Regions from separate parts of the Citrobacter rodentium NBRC 105723 genome, predicted to be linked through region 1. Evidence: predicted binding sites of a transcription regulator. Region 1 holds the regulator's gene; each other region holds the start of a gene.
What was found. Region 1 encodes Fur, which represses iron uptake genes when iron is present. Its sites were predicted from a motif close to ATAATAATGAGAACNACTATCAA; they were not measured.

Region 1 (2,266 bases):
GGTTAAGGCGGCGCATAATGCGGCATTGCCGCCGCCGATCACCAGTACATCAACCATCGTAAACTCCATTACCTTTAACAAATGTTAAATTTGTAATGAAAATGTATACGCATGAGTTGTAAGGGCGCTATGACGCGTTCCTGAAGGCCCGTTTAGTTAACGTAAAGGGTCGCGCCGGGCCAGACTCCCGCTTCCACCAGCTGACGCATGACTTTTGTCAGCACCACGCGGGCGGCCAGGCCTGCCGGGGGGAGTTCGTCATCGGATAAACTGACCAGAAAATTGGGACGACTGAGTACCGGATTGTCGACGCCGATCACTCTCAGCGCATCCCTGTCAAGGTGTGATACCGCCGCGCCGGGCTGTAGCGTCGCGCCAAGTCCTTCGCGTACCGCCCGCATTAACAGCGCCAGTCCGTCTATTTCAGCCGCAATTTCAATGTGCAGGCCGTGCTCCTGCGCGATGGCCTCCAGTCTGCCGCGCAGCCCGTGCCCGAGGCTTGGCATAATCAGCGGGACAGAGGAGAGCTGCACCGGGGTGATGCGCTCGTCGGGAAGATTCGCCAGCAGGTCATGCGCGCCGATCAGAAACAGCCGCTCTTCCAGCACCGGCCTGGCGCTCCAGCGCAGGATTTTCTCTTTCTGGAAAACAACCGCTAAATCCAGTTGACGGGTATTGATCATCCGCTCCAGATTACCGGAAAGGCTTTCCACTACATGCAGGCGGACGTCGGGGTAGCTTTCCCGCATCGCATGGATAAACGGCATACCCAGCACCGAGGCGGTACTTGGCGCCATACCGACGCTGACGTGTCCGGAGAGGCGCGCCTCGCGCGCGGCGAGGACGGCATCGTCGGCGTGGCGTAGCGCCAGCTGCGCCTGGGAGTAAAAGGCCAGCCCGGCATTGGTCGGCGTGACGCCCCGTGAGGTGCGTTGCAGCAGGCGGATGGCGAGTTCATTCTCCAGCCGCGTCATCTGCTGGCTCAGCGCGGAGACGCCAATATCAAGGTCGAGCGCCGCGTTGCCCATGCTGCCGGTTTCCACAATGCGCACGAAATAACGCAGCTGACGAAGTTCCATTTCGAGACTCCGGATAAGAAGAGGAGGAGGAGATTTTTACATTAAAGCAACAAGGCGGTGGAGGGAAGGGGGCTGAAGCCATAAAAAAAGCCAACCGACAGGCTGGCTTTTCATCGCGAGGTAAATTATTTCGCGTCGTGCGCGTGGTCGTCTTCGCGGCAGTCGCCTTCGGCGCAGTGGCCGTACAGATAGAGGCTATGGTTCGTCAGGCGGATACCATGTTTCGCCGCAATCTCACGCTGGCGCGCTTCGATAGAGTCGTCGCTGAATTCAATCACTTTGCCGCAGTCAAGGCAGATAAGGTGATCGTGATGATGCTGCTGGGTCAGCTCAAAAACGGATTTGCCGCCTTCAAAATTGTGGCGGGTGACGATACCGGCGTCATCGAACTGGTTCAGTACGCGATACACGGTCGCCAGGCCAATTTCTTCACCCATGTCGATCAGTCGTTTGTATAAATCTTCCGCACTGACGTGATGGTTATCCGGTTCCTGAAGAACTTCCAGAATTTTTAAACGAGGAAGCGTTACTTTCAGGCCAGCCTTCTTTAATGCGGTATTGTTGTCAGTCATGCGGAATCTGTCCTGTTGCTAAACGATTCACTTCATACAAGAAGTGACAGAAATTGCACTCGAGATAATGCCTCTCATTATAGGACCGCCATCCTTAAATGAAAACTGCAAGCCTCGGGCAAATGTTAATAAAAAACGTGGTATTGCCTGGAAATGAGAGCGCCACCTAATAACTCCCGCACATTGTACAGGGATGGGCAAGAAAGTTACAAATTTGTAGCAATTATTTTGATTGCTTTTATCTATTGATGCGGCGCAAACTGAGCTGCGCCGCGTTTTCATCAGGCGTTGATGATGTCGTCGAGGTGCAGTTCGTCAGAGATCTGCTTAACCCATTTTTCCACGCGCTCAGCGGTCAGTTCCGGCTGACGGTCTTCGTCGATAGCCAGGCCAACAAAGTGATCGTCATCGGCCAGCCCTTTTGACGCTTCAAAATGATAGCCGGCGGTTGGCCAGTGGCCGACGATGGTCGCGCCGCGCGGTTCAATAATATCGCGGATGGTGCCTAATGCGTCGCAGAAGTATTCCGCGTAATCTTCCTGGTCGCCGCAGCCGAACAGCGCCACCAGCTTGCCGTTGAAATCAATCTCTTCCAGGGTCGGGAAAAAGTCGTCC
Region 2 (2,266 bases), 710 kb from region 1:
GCGATGGCGCGTCTGCCGCGTAGCCGTTGTCTGGCGACGGGCTACTCCTGCCGCAGTCAGGTGAAGCGCGTGGAAGGCAGCGGCGTGCGTCACCCCGTACAGGCTTTACTGGAGATGTTGGGATGATCTGGAAACGTGCAGTCACGCTTGAAGCGCTCAATGCGATGGGCGAGGGAAATATGGTCGGGCTGCTGGATATTCGCTTTGAGCATATCGGCGACGATACGCTTGAGGCCACGATGCCCGTCGATGACCGGACGAAGCAGCCGTTCGGCCTGTTGCACGGCGGCGCTTCGGTAGTACTGGCCGAGAGCATTGGCTCCGTTGCCGGCTATCTCTGCACTCAGGGCGAGCAGAAGGTGGTCGGCCTGGAGATTAACGCCAACCATGTGCGCTCAGCGCGTGAAGGTCGCGTAAGAGGGGTCTGTAAGGCGATTCATACCGGTTCCCGCCACCAGGTCTGGCAGATTGACATCTACGATGGGCAGCAGCGGCTTTGCTGTACATCAAGGTTAACCACGGCGATTGTGTGACGTTGTCACCAGAAAAACGTGATCTATATTGCTTTTGGTCATTATTTGCTCAGGGGAAAGTGATATACTGGGCGGGTTTTGACCATAAGCGAGGATGATATGACTAGCCAACTAGACCCGGCCCAACTGGCAATTGAATTTTTACGTCGTGATAAAACGGAGCTTTCCCCGGCTCAGTATCTTAAAAGACTGAAACAGCTGGAGCTGGAGTTTGCCGACCTGCTGACGCTCTCCTCTGCCGAGTTAAAAGAAGAGATCTATTTTGCCTGGCGCCTTGGCGTGCATTGATTCAGCGAAAACGCGCGTAAGATAGCCCTGACCCGGCGCCGGGGTTATTTATTGATCTGGCTTACATAATTGGCGGATCGCAATTTGTGTTAAAAATGACCTTCCGCGATATGAGAACATTCTTATCGCCCCTTCAAGAGCTAAGCCATGATGAGTGCCGGAGATAAGCGCCGGATGGGGCAGGAACCCTTAAGGCTGTTACAGCAACCTTAAGGGTTTTTTCTTTTTCTTCATATTCCTCATTTCACCACGGCTGCTTCAGCCGCTCCTATCTCTGAAATAGACATTTTCTATACATCTTTCCTGTTTTAAGCATAAAGGGCGATTAGCCTGCGCAAAGTCATTATCAATCAATAAATTAAACAAATTCACCCCTTCCTTTTAACCCGTGTGTCAGGGTCTATGCTTAATAAAAGATGTCAAAAAGCGCGAAATAGCCAAATGTCCCTGCTGTTGAGGGGTTGAAGTAATAATCATTATCACTAACATGCTGTTATAGCCTGATGGCTCATTCATGCGAGGTAACCTTATGGAACTGCATTCAGGAACATTTAATCCGGACGATTTTGCCTGGCGCGGGCTGACGTTAACGCCAGCGGCAGCGGCGCATATTCGCGAACTGGTCGCCAAACAGCCCGGTATGCTGGGCGTGCGGCTGGGCGTGAAGCAGACGGGCTGCGCCGGTTTTGGCTATGTGTTGGATAGCGTCCGCGAGCCGCAACAGGACGATCTGCTGTTCGAAAGCGATGGCGCGAAGCTGTACGTTCCGCTTCAGGCCATGCCGTTTATCGACGGAACGGAGGTCGATTACGTCCAGGAGGGATTAAACCAGTTATTCAAATTTCATAACCCGAAAGCCCAGAACGAATGTGGTTGTGGCGAAAGCTTTGGGGTATAGGCGGTACTATGTCTCGTAATACTGAAGCAACAGACGATGTCAAAACCTGGACCGGCGGCCCGCTGAATTACAAAGAAGGTTTCTTCACGCAGCTGCGAACCGACGAGCTGGCGAAAGGGATCAGCGAGGAGGTGGTGCGCGCCATTTCCGCGAAGCGTAATGAGCCGGAGTGGATGCTGGAGTTTCGCCTGAATGCGTATAAAGCCTGGCTGGAGATGGACGAACCGCACTGGCTTAAAGCGCATTACGATAAGCTCAATTATCAGGACTACAGCTACTACTCCGCGCCATCATGTGGCAACTGTGACGACGCCTGCGTTTCGCAGCCTGGCGCGGTGCAGCAAACCGGCGCCAGCGCGTTCCTCAGTAAGGAGGTCGAGGCCGCCTTTGAACAGCTCGGCGTACCGGTGCGCGAAGGGCGGGAAGTGGCGGTCGACGCGATATTCGACTCCGTTTCCGTCGCCACTACCTACCGGGAAAAGCTGGCGCAGCAGGGCATTATCTTTTGCTCTTTCGGCGAGGCGATTCACGATCACCCCGAGCTGGT
Region 3 (2,266 bases), 1.4 Mb from region 1:
AGGAAGATGGTCAGCCAGTCCGGGAAGTGGAGGGTATAGCCAATCCACTGAATACCGTGAATGAAGATGGCGACGGAGCCTGCGTCAAAAATCGGCGTCAGCGCGCCGCCGATGTTAATGGCCAGCAGGAACATCAGGTACATCACAAACAGGAAAATGGGCAGTCCGAGGAAGCGGTTGAGGATGATTTTATCCATCGCGGCGGTGAAGCGGCTGGGCTCCGCCGTCAGGGTGTTGCTGACTACGTCGCAAATCGCGGCGATGCACTGGTAGCGGGCGTCGGCGATATGCAGCGCCGGGTCGTCCATCTCTTCGCTCAGACGCGCCAGCGAGGCGTTCAGCTGGTGTGCGGCGTCGCCCGCATAGGCGCGGCTGTAAATATCGCCCTCCAGCATCTGCAAACCGAGCCAGCGACGTTGATGCGACGGCAGGGTCTTCGACATGGCGTTGGCGAGATTGTCAGCCTCACGCAGCAGCGGCTGCGCGTAATGGACCAGCTCAACGTTTTCATTTTTACGGTGGCGGTCAATGGCCAGCTTCAGCGATTCGATACCGCGTCCGCGGGTGGAGACCAACGGCACTACCGGACAGCCCAGACGCGCAGACAGCGCGTCAATGTCGATGCGGATCTGCTGCTTCTCGGCAATATCAAGCATGTTAAGCGCGACGATGCAGGGAATACCCAGTTCCAGCAGTTGCAGCGTCAGGTACAGGTTACGTTCGAGGTTGGAGGCGTCCACCACGTTGATTAACAGATCCGCGTCACCGCTCAGAATGTAGTGGCAGGCAATCTGCTCATCGAGAGAGGTTTGCGAGGAAATGGTGGTCAGGGAGTAAGTACCGGGGAGATCGACCAGCGTCACCTGATGGTCGGTGGTGGCGAACTGGCCCTCTTTACGCTCGACCGTGACGCCAGCCCAGTTGCCTACGCGCTGGCGCGCGCCGGTAAGCTGGTTGAATAAGGTTGTCTTACCGGAATTTGGATTACCAATTAAACCAATGGTTAATTTTTTCATTGTTATAGACTCACTGTATTAACAGGAAACCGCTTCCACTTCTAATAAAGCCAGGTCTTTTTTCCGTAATACCAGGCTGACGCGACGGGTTTCAATATGTACCGGATCGCCTAAAGGCGCGACGCGCACGACGTTAAATGAGGAACCAGGCAGCATGCCGAGGGAAAGCAGTTTCTGACGGTATGCAGGACTTATTTCCCGGGCAAAGCCGGTAATTTTCCACGCAGTATCTGGAGTAAATTGCATAAGAGCCTACTTATTTCTCGCTAAATGGTTGTTACCTCATGGGGCTGAGGACGCGGCATGAGACCAGATGATTAGCCAACGAAGGAAAGATTAAATAATCAACAATGCAATGATAATGAGAATGGTTTCTATCATCAACAGAATAAATGTGACGGAATGTTGGTTTAAAGAATAATTTGCGTCAACTTTGATATGGCTCAACATTTAATGCGGGAAGGTGAAATAATTCCATTTATTAATAAATAAACAGACTTAATGTTTAATTAAGGTTTCATCTGTTAATGATGTGAAAAATAACGCGGGGGTGTGAAGGGCGAATAATATAAACATGCCGGATAGCGGCGTGAGCGTCGCTATCCGGCAGAAGAGGCAGCTTTAGCGTTTTTTACCCATTGCCGCCGCCAGCGCATCCATCATCGCGCTGTTGCCTGTCGGCTGGGCGTCGCGACCGCGCGGCTTCGCCGCTTTCGCTGCCGGACGATCCTGATTGCCGCCGCCGCGTCGGGCGCTGGTTTCACCCGGCTGCTCGTCAAGACGCATGGTCAGCGCAATACGCTTGCGTTGCAGATCCACCTCCAGCACTTTCACCTTCACGATATCGCCCGCTTTGACGACGGTGTGCGGATCTTCAACGAACTTGTTCGCCAGGGAAGAGATGTGGACCAGGCCATCCTGATGCACGCCGATATCGACAAAGGCGCCGAAGTTGGTGACGTTGGTGACCGCGCCTTCGAGGATCATCCCCGGCTGTAGATCGTTCATGGTCTCCACGCCGTCGGCAAACTGCGCGGTTTTGAACTCCGGACGCGGGTCGCGGCCCGGTTTTTCCAGCTCTTTGATGATGTCGCTGACGGTCGGAACGCCGAATTTGTCGTCAGTGAAGTCAACGGCTTTCAGATTGCGCAGTTCGCTGCTGTTGCCCATCAGGTCCTTCAGCGCCTGCTGCGTCGCCGCCAGGATGCGCTCCACCACCGGGTACGCTTCCGGGTGCACGGTTGAGGCAT

Region 2: a site for Fur is predicted at 1,288-1,310, ahead of sufA (Fe-S cluster assembly scaffold SufA). Genes of this name have one in related genera too.
Region 3: a site for Fur is predicted at 1,372-1,394, ahead of feoA (ferrous iron transporter A). Genes of this name have one in related genera too.

What each region holds. Positions count from the first base shown of each region.
Region 1 is NZ_CP082833.1:4,837,637-4,839,902, reverse strand. It holds gene tcuA (FAD-dependent tricarballylate dehydrogenase TcuA) at 1-57, opposite strand, end outside; gene tcuR (tricarballylate utilization LysR family transcriptional regulator TcuR) at 153-1,079, opposite strand; gene fur (ferric iron uptake transcriptional regulator) at 1,205-1,651, opposite strand; partial or broken gene K7R23_RS26020 (fur leader peptide) at 1,644-1,729, opposite strand; gene fldA (flavodoxin FldA) at 1,933-2,266, opposite strand, start outside.
Region 2 is NZ_CP082833.1:4,127,871-4,130,136, reverse strand. It holds gene ydiJ (D-2-hydroxyglutarate dehydrogenase YdiJ) at 1-126, shown strand, start outside; gene menI (1,4-dihydroxy-2-naphthoyl-CoA hydrolase) at 123-533, shown strand; gene K7R23_RS19650 (YdiH family protein) at 633-821, shown strand; gene sufA (Fe-S cluster assembly scaffold SufA) at 1,351-1,719, shown strand; gene sufB (Fe-S cluster assembly protein SufB) at 1,728-2,266, shown strand, end outside.
Region 3 is NZ_CP082833.1:929,012-931,277, reverse strand. It holds gene feoB (Fe(2+) transporter permease subunit FeoB) at 1-1,016, opposite strand, end outside; gene feoA (ferrous iron transporter A) at 1,035-1,262, opposite strand; gene K7R23_RS04420 (Tex family protein) at 1,638-2,266, opposite strand, start outside.